Regions from separate parts of the Aminobacter sp. SR38 genome, predicted to be linked through region 3. Evidence: predicted binding sites of a transcription regulator. Region 3 holds the regulator's gene; each other region holds the start of a gene.

Region 1 (4,057 bases), 2.5 Mb from region 3:
GTCCGCTGGCGCAGCCTTTGCTGCGTCCCAGCCGATGATTACGGGTGGGCTGACGTCGCAGCCGATCGGCCATTACGATTTCTGCCGCCTCAATCCGGCCGAGTGCTCGATCCGGTCGCGCGACACCGGGCCCGAGCAGATGACAGGCGCGATGTGGCGCAAGATCGTCGCCGTCAACGTGTCGGTCAACGCCGCCGTCAAACCAATGAACGATATCGACATCTATGGCCGCGACGAGGTCTGGACCTACCCCGACAATAGTGAAGGCGACTGCGAGGACTATGTGCTGGAAAAGCGCCGGACCTTGAACCGCGAAGGTCTGAAGCTGTCCAACCTGCTGATCACGGTGGTGCGCAAGCCCGATGGCGAGGGTCATGCGGTGCTGACCGTGCGCACCTCCAAGGGCGACTTCATCCTCGACAATCTGACCGATGCCGTGCGCCAGTGGGACGAGACCGGCTACAGCTACCTCAAGCGCCAGTCGAGCGAGAACACCGGCCGCTGGGTGACGATCCGCGAAGGCCAGCCGATGCTGGTCGGCTCGGTCAAGTAGCGTCTCTTGCGGATACGGTAACCGCTGTTCCTTCGTGCTTCGCAGGGCGGCTTGTGGCCATGTGGTCCTGGCCGCGTCCTCTGGCGAGGCAAAACGGCGGCCATATGCCACCGTCCCGTTAGACTTACCGAGCGGTGAGGTTGAGTTCCGCCAGCGCCGCGGACGCTGCATGTCCGCTGTTCGCTTTCATTGGGCTCGTCTACCGCCTTCACCTCCCTTGCGACAGCCTGAACTGCGCTTGCGGCGCCCCTCCTCTTCCTACGCTGCCTGCGCCATGCGCTCGGCGCTCATGCGATATGAAATCGCCTCGGCGAGGTGAATGCGGCCGACAGTCTCGCTGCCATCGAGATCCGCCAGCGTGCGTGCCACCTTGAGCACGCGGTGATAGGCGCGGGCGGAAAAGCCGAGCTTTTCGCTGGCGTCGCGCAACAGCGAAAGCCCAGCGGCATCGGGCGCGGCGATGTCTTCGATCAGGCCTGCGGCGCACTGCGCATTGGTGGTGGCACCTGTGACCCCATGGCGTTCGAGGCGCTCGCGCTGGATCGTCCGCGCCCGGGCGACACGCAAGGCGACATCGGCGCTGGCTTCCGAGCGGCTGCCGCGGATGAGGTCGGAGGCCGAGACCGCGGGCACCTCGATGCGCAGGTCGATGCGGTCGAGCAGCGGCCCGGAGATACGTGCCTGATAGTCGGACTGGCAGCGCGTGCCGCGCAGGCAGCGATAGCCGGGTTCGCCGGCCATGCCGCAGCGGCACGGGTTCATCGCCGCGACCAGCTGGATGCGCGCCGGATAGGTGATGCGGTGATTGGCGCGGGCGATCATGCATTCGCCCGTTTCGAGCGGTTGGCGTAAAGAATCGAGCACCTGTGGTGTGAATTCGGGGAGCTCGTCGAGGAACAGCACGCCGTGATGGGCGAGCGATACTTCGCCCGGCCGCGCCTTCAAGCCGCCGCCGACCATTGCCGCCATCGAGGCGGAATGATGCGGTGCCCGGAACGGGCGCCGGTCGGTGAGCTTGCCTTCCGCGAGTTCGCCGGCGATCGAGGCGATCATCGACACTTGGAGAAGTTCCTTGGGCGACAAAGGCGGCAGGATCGAGGGTAGCCGCGCCGCCAGCATCGACTTGCCGGCGCCAGGCGGGCCGACCATCAAGAGGTTGTGGCCGCCAGCGGCGGCGACCTCGAGCGCTCGCTTGGCGCTTTCCTGGCCCTTGATGTCGGCGAGGTCGGGCAGGTCGCGCGCCGCAGCACGAATGCCGGGTTCGGGTCGGGAAAGTACCTGGGTGCCGCGAAAATGGTTGGCGATGGCAATCAGGCTGCGCGGCGCCAGAATGTCGATGTCGGCGCCGGCCCAGGCGGCTTCCGGTCCGCTGGCGGCGGGACAGATCAGCCCCTTGCCCTCGGCATTGGCGCCGATTGCCGCCGGCAACGCACCTGCGACCGCCGAAATGGTGCCGTCCAGCGACAGCTCGCCGAGCACGACATAGGCGGCGAGAGCATCGCCCGGCAGGGCGCCGAGTGCTGCCATCAGCCCGAGCGCAATCGGCAGGTCGTAATGGCTGCCTTCCTTGGGCAGGTCGGCCGGGGCAAGGTTGATGGTGACTTTCTTGGCAGGCATCGACAGGCCGGACGCGTGCAACGCCGCCTGCACCCGCTCGCGGCTTTCGGCCACCGCCTTGTCGGGCAGGCCGACGATCTGCATGCCGACCTTGCCGGGCGCGACCATCACCTGCACGTCGACGGGAACCGCCTCGATGCCCTGGAACGCGACAGTGCGCACGCGCGAAACCATGCTGCCCTCCCTGTAGCACCGCGCTCCTTGGGGCCGCACGGATGCGCTGTGGCGAATTCATGCACGTTGCTTCCGGCAGGCGGCCCCTCGCCTGCGTAAGCCTCAGCCAAAGACAAGCATAGATTGCAAAGGTGCGCAAGAACAATTCAAGAACATGCACGTCGGCATGGTGCGTTCGGGATACGTTAACCCTTGTGCGCAGCAATCTGCCATTGCGGCATTAGAGAGAGGGAATATTAAGCGCCGCCGCGCGAAGCTCTGCCCGAAACAGGGGCTATCCACATGCGCAGTCCGTCATCGCGGCACATACGGCGGCGGGCCGTTCTCAGGCAGAGCGACGCCATCATCGCGGGGCTCGAGGCAAGGCTTGAGGCGCAGACGGCGCTGATCCGCGAACAAGCGGCCTCGCTGGCGCACAGCCAGAAGATTTTCGACCGCTCCTCGGCCGCTGCCCGCATCGGCGTCTGGCAATGCAACCTCGCCGACCAGGCGCTGCACTGGACCGACGTGGTCTATGATCTGTTCGACCTGCCGCGTGGAGCACCGCTCGTCCGTGAGGACATCGTCAAATGCTACACCGAGGCTTCCGCCATCGATCTGCATGCCAAGCGCAGCAAGGGCATTGCGGAGCGCACCGGCTTCGGCCTCGACGCCGAGATCGTGACTGCGAAGGGCAATCGCCGCTGGATCCGCATCACTGCCAGCGTCGAATGCGAGGATGGCGTTGCCGTGCGTATCTTCGGCATGAAGCAGGACATCACCGAAGAGAAGATTCTGGCCGACCAGACCCGCTATCTCGCCGAATATGACGTCATGACCGGGCTCGCCAACCGCAGCCGGTTCCAGACCAAGTTGGCGGAGCTGACGGCCGATGCCGACGATCGGCCTCCGCTCGGAGCGCTGCTGCTGGTCGACCTCGACGGCTTCAAGCAGATCAACGACACCTTTGGCCATGTCGCCGGCGACGAGTGCCTGAAGGAAGTAGCCCGGCGTCTGCAAAACGCCTGCGCCGGCGTCGAGCTCGTCTCGCGCATCGGCGGCGACGAGTTCGCCGTGCTGGTGGGGCCGGAGTTGGAGCTTGCGGCGATCTCGGAACTGGCGCGCCAGATCATCGACAGGCTGGGCAGACCGGTCGACCACGGCGGCCGGGCCCTGAAGCTCGGCGCCTCGATCGGCATCGCGATTCATGAAGTGTGCAGCCCCTCGGATCTGCTGGTGCGAGCCGATACCGCGCTCTATGCCGCCAAATCAGCGGGTCGCAACACCTTCCGGATCTTCAAGGCGACCGAGGCCGCCGCGGTGAGAAACCCGCGCGCCGCCTGAGGCGCGACTGCGCTTTGCTGGCGAGCTGGTTTTTCGGCGGGGCCGCCCGAGCCGCGTCCTTCCGAGGCCCGGGGTTGTTCCGGGCCAGGCGGGCTGCTAGGAAGCCGCGAGCCAATCAAGACGCCACCGCGCTTCTCCGCGAGACGAACATGGGTACAGCCAAGTCCGCAGACAGGTAGGCCGCAACAACACCAAGACGTTGTTGCGGCGCCCTGCCCCCTCATTTCCTGATCACTGATCGGTCCGGCGCGGTTGCTGGAAATCGTTTCCTGACATCCAGCCGATGTAATCGACAAGCGAAGTGGCAGATCGCCGCCAGATGAAATTCATTTGTGCGGATGAATAGTCATGCCCAATCGAAACTCTCCCACGTGGAGCCATTCCCTGCCC
Region 2 (4,057 bases), 890 kb from region 3:
TCGACCGAAATGCCGATGATCTTGGCATTGCGCTTGGCAAAGTCGGCCTTCAGCCCGGCCATGTAGCCGAGTTCGGTGGTGCAGACGGGCGTAAAATCCTTGGGGTGCGAAAACAGCACGGCATAGCCGTCACCGATCCAGTCGTGGAAGCTGATCGCGCCTTCCGTCGTGTCGGCCTTGAAATCCGGGGCAGTGTCATTGATGCGAAGGCTCATGGTCGGTTCCTCCTGAATGCGACGCACACGGCTTGCGCCGGCCAGAACGGCCTGATTTCGGCGTCCACGTGCGAAAATCTCATTTTGCGCCAAGCGCGTGAAAACGACAATGGCCGGGACGTGCCCGGCCATTGAATGCATCTCTGTGGCTTACTGCGACATGGCCGGGACGTGCCCGGCCATTGGATGCGTCCAGACGGCTTACTGCTTGATCGGCGCGTATTTGCCGTCGTGCCACTGGTTGATGTCATAGCTGGCGTTCTTGAGATCGCCCTTCTCGTCGAAGACGACATCGCCGACGACGGTGCTGATCGGCTTGCCGTCCTTGAGCGCCTCGGCGACCTTCATCGGATCATCCGTGCCGGCACGCTCGATGCCCTGCGCGAAAGCCTGGATGGTGGCGTAGGAGAACAGCGTGAAGCCTTCCGGCACGAAACCGCCGGCCTTGATCTTCTCGACAGCTTCCTTGGCCTCGGGCTTGGCCTGCGGGTCGGAGGGGAACACGAACAGCGTGCCCTCGCCGGCCGGGCCGGCGATCTGCCAGAACTCGGGCGAAGCGATCGAGTCGGGCATGATCAGCTGATACTTGAAGTTCTGCTCGGCCGACTGGCGCAGGATGAGGCCGGCCTCGGGGTGGTAGCCGCCGAAATAGACGACGTCGGCCTTGAGCTCCTTGAGCTTGGTGACCAGCGCCGAATAATCCTTCTCGCCGGCATTGATGCCTTCGTAGAGAACTTCGGTCAGGCCACCGGCATTCATCGTCGCCTTGACGGCGTCGGCGACACCCTGGCCGTAGGCGCTCTTGTCGTGCAGCACGACGACGTTCTTGCCCTTGTACGTCTCGGCGATCCACGGGCCGATGAAGGCGCCCTGGGCGTCGTCACGCGTGTAGAGACGCATGATCGTCGGCCAGCCCTTCTTGGCGGCGTCGTCGGTCAAGACCGGGTTCGAGGATGCCGGCGACATCATCAGCGCGCCGCTCTCGGCATAGACGGCGGAGGCCGGGATGCTCGAGCCCGAGCAGGCGTGGCCGTCGATGAACTTGATGCCGTTGGCAACGATGCGGTTGGCGACCGAAACCGCCTGCTTGGGATCGCAGACGTCGTCTTCGATCGACAGCTTGAGCTGGCGCCCGAGAACGCCGCCCTTTTCGTTGATCGCCTTGACGGCGGCTTCCGCACCTTGCTTGAACTGGTCGCCGATATTGGCGAGCTGGCCGGTCATCGGGCCGGCTACGGCAATGCCGATATCCTGCGCGTAGGCTGCGCCGGCGCTGAGCGACAGGCCGACCAGTGCCGCGCCAAATGTACGTTTCAAATGCATTGTTACCCTCCCTGGGACGCTCCGGTTTCCCCGGATCGCGTCATGCGTGCAATCGCCGAAAGCTGTCATCGCAACCGGAACTTGTCTTGGCGCATCGGCGTCAGGATGTTGTGCCTGCAAACGGGGCGGCGGGCAATGCGGTGGCCGAACGATGCTGCCACGCCATGGGGTCAAAACAAAAAGGCCGCGCCGATCTTATGTGATCGGTCACGGCCTTTTTCGTGGAGAGCGCCGCGAGCATCTTCGGCCCGTCGGACATTCGCCTGCCCTGTCTAACTCGGTCCAGCTGGTGATGAGACATGCTGGAGGTCATGTCCCTGGCACATCTTGCTCGTCCTTCAAGCAGTGCGCTCTTGGAATTGGGGGCTGCCATCCCGGCGCCCCGGCTCTTCCCCCGAAGAAGCTTGGTCAGTGCATCGTCATCCATTCGCGCGCTTCGCGCAGCGCCTTGACGATGTCGAGCTTGGACATCGTGCCGGAGAGCTCCGAGCGCAGGGCGGCCGCCCGGGCCGAACCCTTGATCGCGGCGATGTTGAACCATTTGTGGGCGGCAACCACGTCGACCTCGCAGTCGCGGCCGGTCGCATACATCATGCCGAGTTCGAGAAGAATGTCGGCCTGAGCGGTGGTTCCCATCGCGCCGAAGCCAGCGTCAAAGATTTCGAAACGTGCCATTTTCTTATCCCCTGCCTGTCTCCTGAGAGCCGGCCCGGTGGTGTTCCGGAGCTGCCCTTTCGATGCTTCCGAGAATGCCGGGGAGCCTTGAATCCGCCGTTAAATGGCTTGCTTAACTCGAAGAAAACAAACTGAAAACAAAGGGTAAAGCTCGGAATTCATTAAGGATAGGAGTCCTTGCGGCAGCTGGAATTTGCAGAAAATGCGATGAAAATTCTCAAGTCGCCGGATAAGTCTTTGATAACCACGCGGCACATTGATCGATAGCCAGGGATGAACTTCGGCACCCGGATGGCGCTTTTCGGCGGTCTCAAAAAGGCTCAAAACTTACCCAGCGGCACCACTTTCGTTTTGCCGACGGCTGCATTACGCTTACGTTTGCGTAAACGTCAGGCAGGGAGAGTGCCTGTGAGCGACAATTCAACCGGGAGGACTTCAATGCTTCGCAAGATGAGCCTGGCCATCGCGGCCACCCTGATGATGGCGGGTGCGGCCTATGCCGATCCGATCGAGGGCAACTGGAAGACGGAAGCCGGATCGACTGCCGCGATCACGCCCTGCGGCGGCGGCTTCTGCATCACGCTGAAGGACGGCAAGCACGCCGGCAAGAAGATCGGCACCTTCAATGCCAATGGCGGCACCTATGCCGGCAAGATCACCGACCCGGCCAATGACAAGACCTATACCGGCAAGGCCTCGGTCGCCGGCTCGACGCTCAAGATGAGCGGCTGTGTGCTCGGCGGCCTGATCTGCAAGACGCAGAACTGGAAGAAGCTGTAAGGCGACCAGGAAATAGTCGTCAGTATCAGGGGGAGGCAGTGCCGGCAGGCGCTGCCTCCCCCATTCGTTTTTGCGCTGTCTGCGCGTTCAGGCCCTGGCGCGCTGGCCGAACAACACCTTCTGGGCTTCCTTGTCGTCGGCGAGGTTGCGGCGGTGGTCCTCACCGACGGCGAGGCCACGGCTCACTGCCGGACGAGCCAGCAACGTGTCGAACCAGCGCTTGAGATGCGGGAAGTCCTCGAGCTCCTGGCCCTGGTTCCTGTAGGGCTTGACCCAGCCGAGCGAGGCGATGTCGGCGATCGAATAGTCGCCGGCAAGGAATTCGCGATCGGCGAGGCGCTTGTTCATCACGCCATAGAGCCGGTTGACCTCATTGGTGTAGCGATCGATGCCATAGGCGATCTTCTCCGGCGCATATTGCCGGAAGTGATGGGCCTGGCCGGCCATCGGGCCGAGGCCGCCAACCTGCCAGAACAGCCACTGATCGACCTCGGCGCGGCCGCGCTCGTCCGAGGGATAGAGCTTGCCGAACTTGCGGCCGAGATATTGCAGGATCGCCCCGGATTCGAAGATCGAGATCGGCGCGCCGCCCCATTTGCCGTCAGCGGTCGGCCCTTCCGGGTCGATGATCGCCGGCATGCGGTTGTTGGGCGCGATCTTGAGGAATGACGGCTCGAACTGCTCACCCTTGCCGATGTTGATGTATTTGACGGTGTAAGGAACGCCCAGTTCCTCCAGCATGATCGAAATCTTCCAGCCATTGGGCGTCGGCCAGTAATAGAGTTCGATCGGCAATGTCTGGCTGGTCATTCCGCAGTCTCCGTTGGTGAGCGTTGCTCAGGAGATATGCGCAGCGGGGCGAAACACAACCCTGCGGACCCATCAAGGCTCGTCAATAAATTTGAACCGAAGATGAACGGAGGTCTCAGAACCCGTTCAGTCGCAGCTTGGCATAGTCCGATCCATCGAAGGAGAAGACACCAATGCTCGCCCGCCGGTTCACCATCGTCTGCCTGCTCAGTGCCCTGTTCGGGATCATGTTCGCAACGCTGGTGGCAGAGACC
Region 3 (4,057 bases):
TCTCGCCGCGACGTCGGTGATTGCCGGGCTCGCGACCAGCGTTTTTGGCGCATGGCATTTCCAACGTGTTTCGCCCCTCAGCCTGTTCGCCAATCTGGCAGTCAGCCCGTTTGTGTCTGTCCTGGTCATGCCCTTTGCCGTCATGGCTGGCATCTTCATGCCGCTTGGGCTCGACGGCCCCTTCCTCGACACGATGGGCTTTGGCCTGAAGGCAATGATTGGCATCGCCACCTGGTTCTCCGAGCGCTCGCCGGTCGATGCGGTCGGCCTTGTCTCGTCACATGCGGTATTGTTGCTCACAGCAGCACTCGTCATCGCGTCGACGGCAACGACCTGGCTGCGCGCCGCCGCACTGCCATTCGCGGCCCTTGGGCTGCTGACGGTCGTGGAAACGGAAACGCCCGCCGTTCTCGTTTCGGAAGATGGCCGCCTCGTCGGCGTCCCGGTCGACGATGGCAAGCTGGCCGTCAATCGCGTCCGGCCGAACCAGTTCACCGTCGACAACTGGCAGCGCGCGCTGGCGTCGGAAACACTCGTCACCCCGGCCCGTTCGGCCGCGAATGCAACGAACGGGACTGTCCGTATGCCCAGCGAGACCGGCTCACAGCCAGCAGCCGATGCAGATGTCGCCGGTACGATACCCGGCAAACCAGTATCTGGAGAGCTAAACCCCGCCGGCGCGGACGCCTTCGTCTGTGATAGCGGGCTCTGCAAGGTTCAGCAACCAGAGGGTGCACGAATCGTCCATGCGGCGAATGCGAGCGCCGCTGCACGAGCCTGCGACAACGCGGATCTCGTCGTCGTCGACGATGCCACGGCAAGCGATGTCTGCCCCGGCGTGGCCGTGCTTACCAAACGCGAGCTGGCGCGCCTTGGCAGTGCGTCGATATTCATCACAGCCGAGGCGGCTGGCGTAGATCGGGCGGTCGAGATACGCCACGCCGTGGCGGAACCGTACCGCCCGTGGCATGCGCAGCGCCAATTTTCGCGCGAGGCGAGGGGCCTGTCACCCTACAAGCGAGCGGAGATGCCCCCGAAGACACCTGCCGGGGCAACCAAGGCGCACCCGAAAGCGCCGACTGCGGCCACACGGTGAGTCCGAAATCTGTACCCGCCGTCGCAGAGCCGTCAGATAAGGCAAGATAGCAACAGGGCAGATCAGTCCGGCTTACAGATTGCAGCAGGATGGACATGCCGAGGTGGCGGAAACGCAGCCCCGGCAATCAATAGCGGCGGATCAGGCCGACAAGCTTGCCCTGCACCTTGACCCTGTCCGGTCCGAAGATGCGGGTTTCATAGGCCGGATTGGCAGCCTCAAGAGCGATCGAGGCACCCTTGCGGCGGAAACGCTTGAGCGTCGCTTCTTCGTCGTCGACGAGGGCGACGATGATCTCACCGGGATTGGCCGTGGTCGAGCTGCGGATGACCACAGTGTCGCCGTCGAAGATGCCGGCCTCGATCATCGAGTCGCCCTTGACTTCGAGCGCGTAATGCTCGCCGCCCATGATCATGTCTGGCGGCACCGAAATCGAATGCGTCTTGTGCTGGATGGCGTCGATCGGCACACCGGCAGCGATGCGTCCCATGACGGGAATGGCAACCGCCGAAGCAACATCGTCGTCATTGCCGGCCGACATGCTGCGTGACGGCTCGGGTTTGCGGCCGAGGCTACCCTCGATGACGCTGGGCGAGAACTTCTTCGCCGCGTTGAGGCCAGGCGCGATCGAATCGGGCAGGCGCAGCACTTCAAGCGCGCGCGCCCGGTTGGGCAGGCGTCTGATGAAGCCGCGTTCTTCGAGCGCCGTGATCAGGCGATGGATGCCGGACTTGGAGGCGAGGTCGAGTGCTTCCTTCATCTCGTCGAAGGACGGCGGAATACCCGCTTCCTTCAGCCTCTCGTGGATGAATAGCAAAAGCTCGTGTTGTTTGCGCGTCAGCATCGCCACCCCCGAGGAATCAGAAGAAAAACAAACCCAGAACAAACACTATCTGTTCCAGTTGTGTTCCGCAACTGTTGATATTTCGTGAAGGGTGGAAGGTGCTGCTCAGCGCAACATCATCACCTTGCAGGCGCTGCCGGCTTCGACTGCAGGCGCGAAGGGCACCCGCACGATGGCGCAGTTGGCGTCGGCCAGCGTGCGCAGCATCGAAGAGTCCTGGATCAGGTAGGGTGTGACGACGAGACCCTCAGCGGTCTCGCGCGCAATCGCGCGGACAAAGTCCTGGCGCAGGTCGTTGGCCGCCATTGCCGTGTCGAGAATGCCGTTGCGCATGTCGGGCGAATAAGGGCGGCCGCCAAGCTTCGCCAGCAGAGGTTTCAGGAAAATCTGCGAGCAGATCAGGCTGGCAACCGGATTGCCCGGCAGGCCGACGCAGCGGCTGTTGCCGAGCCGGCCGAACATCAGCGGCTTGCCCGGGCGCATCGCGATCTTCCAGAAGTTGAGATCCATGCCGAGATCGGTCAGGACACGGTGAACGAGGTCGTGGTCGCCGACCGAAGCGCCGCCCAGCGTGACGATCACATCGGCGTCGGCGGCGAGCGCCTTGGCGACCAGTGCGGAGATTGCCTCGGTGCGGTCGGCGGCGATGCCGAGATCGAGTACGCGCGCGCCAACCGACTGAACGATCGCCGCGACGCCATAGGCGTTGGAGGCGATGATCTGGTCGGGCCCGGGATTGCTGCCCGGCGGCAACAGCTCGTCGCCGGTGGCGATGATGGCGACCAGAGGCGCCCGCAGCACTTCGACGCTGGGATGATTGGCAGCTGCGATCAGCGAGAGCGCTGCCGGGTCGAGCACACGTCCTGCATCAAGGATGAGGTCGCCCTGCTTGAAGTCGAGGCCCCTGGCGCGGATGTTGCGGCCAGCAAGCGTTGGCTCGAGCACCGCGATCTCGCCATTGCCGAGATCGCGAACGTTTTCCTGAATGACGACGGTATCCGCGCCTTGAGGCACCGGTGCGCCGGTGAAGATGCGGACGCACTCGCCCGGTCCGACGGTGCCCGTGAACTGCTTGCCGGCGGGTGCCTGGCCGATAACCTTGAGCTGCGCCGGCAGTGAAGCGATGTCGGCGGCCTGGACGGCGTAGCCATCCATGGCGGAGGCGTCAAAGGGCGGCTGGGTGCGCAGGGCGTGTAGTGGAGCCGAGAGCACGCGGCCCGATGCCTGGGCAAGGCCGACAGTTTCCGTGCCGCGTGGTTCGGCAGCGTCGAGCAGGCGCGCCAGGGCGTCGGCGACGGGCAGCAGCGCCATCTATTCGGCAGCCTTGTAGTCGCCCGACTTGCCGCCGGTCTTCTCGACCAGCCGGATGCCGGAGATCACCATGCCGCGGTCGGCGGCCTTGGCCATGTCGTAGATGGTAAGGCAGGCGACCGAGGCAGCCGTCAGCGCTTCCATCTCGACGCCGGTCTTGCCGGTGACGCGGGCAAGCGCCGTGACGCGCAGGCCGGGCAGCGCCTCATCTGGCTCGATCTCGACCGAAACCTTGGTCAAAAGAATGGGATGGCAGAGCGGCACGAGCTCATGGGTGCGTTTGGCCGCCATGATGCCGGCGATGCGGGCGGTGCCGAGCACGTCACCCTTCTTGGCGTTGCCCGACAGGATCAACGCCAGTGTCTCCGGGCGCATGACGACATGGCCTTCGGCAATTGCCGTGCGTGTCGTCTCGGCCTTGTCGCCGACGTCGACCATGTTGGCCTCGCCGGTGGCGCCGATATGGGTGAGGGTGGTTGCCATGTCAGGCGCTTGCCAGGGCTGCGCCATCGAGCAGCGCACGCGTCGCCGAGGTCACGTCGGCCTGCCGCATCAGGCTTTCGCCGACGAGGAAACTGGAGATGCCGGATTTCTGCAGACGCAGGCAATCGGCATGCGTGAAGATGCCGCTTTCGCCGACCAGCAGCCGGTCTGCCGGCACCATCGGCGCCAGGCGCTCCGACGTGTCGAGGCTGACCTCGAATGTGCGCAGGTTGCGGTTGTTGATGCCGAGCAGGCGCGACTGAAGCTTCAGCGCGCGTTCTGTCTCTTCTTCGTCATGGACCTCGACAAGCACGTCCATGCCG

Evidence for each region. The regulator LexA, encoded in region 3, represses DNA repair genes until DNA is damaged. The targets are predictions, from matches to a motif close to TGTTCNNNNTGTGTTCNG.
Region 1: the regulator LexA is predicted to act here: its motif matches at 2,482-2,499, upstream of IG197_RS14360 (YifB family Mg chelatase-like AAA ATPase).
Region 2: the regulator LexA is predicted to act here: its motif matches at 2,336-2,353, upstream of IG197_RS06815 (sel1 repeat family protein).

The regions. Positions count from the first base shown of each region.
Region 1 is NZ_CP062112.1:2,942,084-2,946,140, reverse strand. Features, by position in the region: gene IG197_RS14365 (transglutaminase-like cysteine peptidase) at 1-553, shown strand, start outside; gene IG197_RS14360 (YifB family Mg chelatase-like AAA ATPase) at 812-2,344, opposite strand; gene IG197_RS14355 (sensor domain-containing diguanylate cyclase) at 2,627-3,667, shown strand; gene cml (CmlA/FloR family chloramphenicol efflux MFS transporter) at 4,016-4,057, shown strand, end outside.
Region 2 is NZ_CP062112.1:1,375,961-1,380,017, forward strand. Features, by position in the region: gene IG197_RS06805 (peroxiredoxin) at 1-215, opposite strand, end outside; gene IG197_RS06810 (ABC transporter substrate-binding protein) at 417-1,538, opposite strand; gene IG197_RS06815 (sel1 repeat family protein) at 1,947-2,213, opposite strand; gene IG197_RS06820 (DUF2147 domain-containing protein) at 2,652-2,993, shown strand; gene IG197_RS06825 (glutathione S-transferase family protein) at 3,081-3,803, opposite strand.
Region 3 is NZ_CP062112.1:481,960-486,016, reverse strand. Features, by position in the region: gene IG197_RS02415 (ComEC/Rec2 family competence protein) at 1-1,096, shown strand, start outside; gene lexA (transcriptional repressor LexA) at 1,224-1,940, opposite strand; gene glp (gephyrin-like molybdotransferase Glp) at 2,046-3,251, opposite strand; gene moaC (cyclic pyranopterin monophosphate synthase MoaC) at 3,252-3,734, opposite strand; gene trpC (indole-3-glycerol phosphate synthase TrpC) at 3,736-4,057, opposite strand, start outside.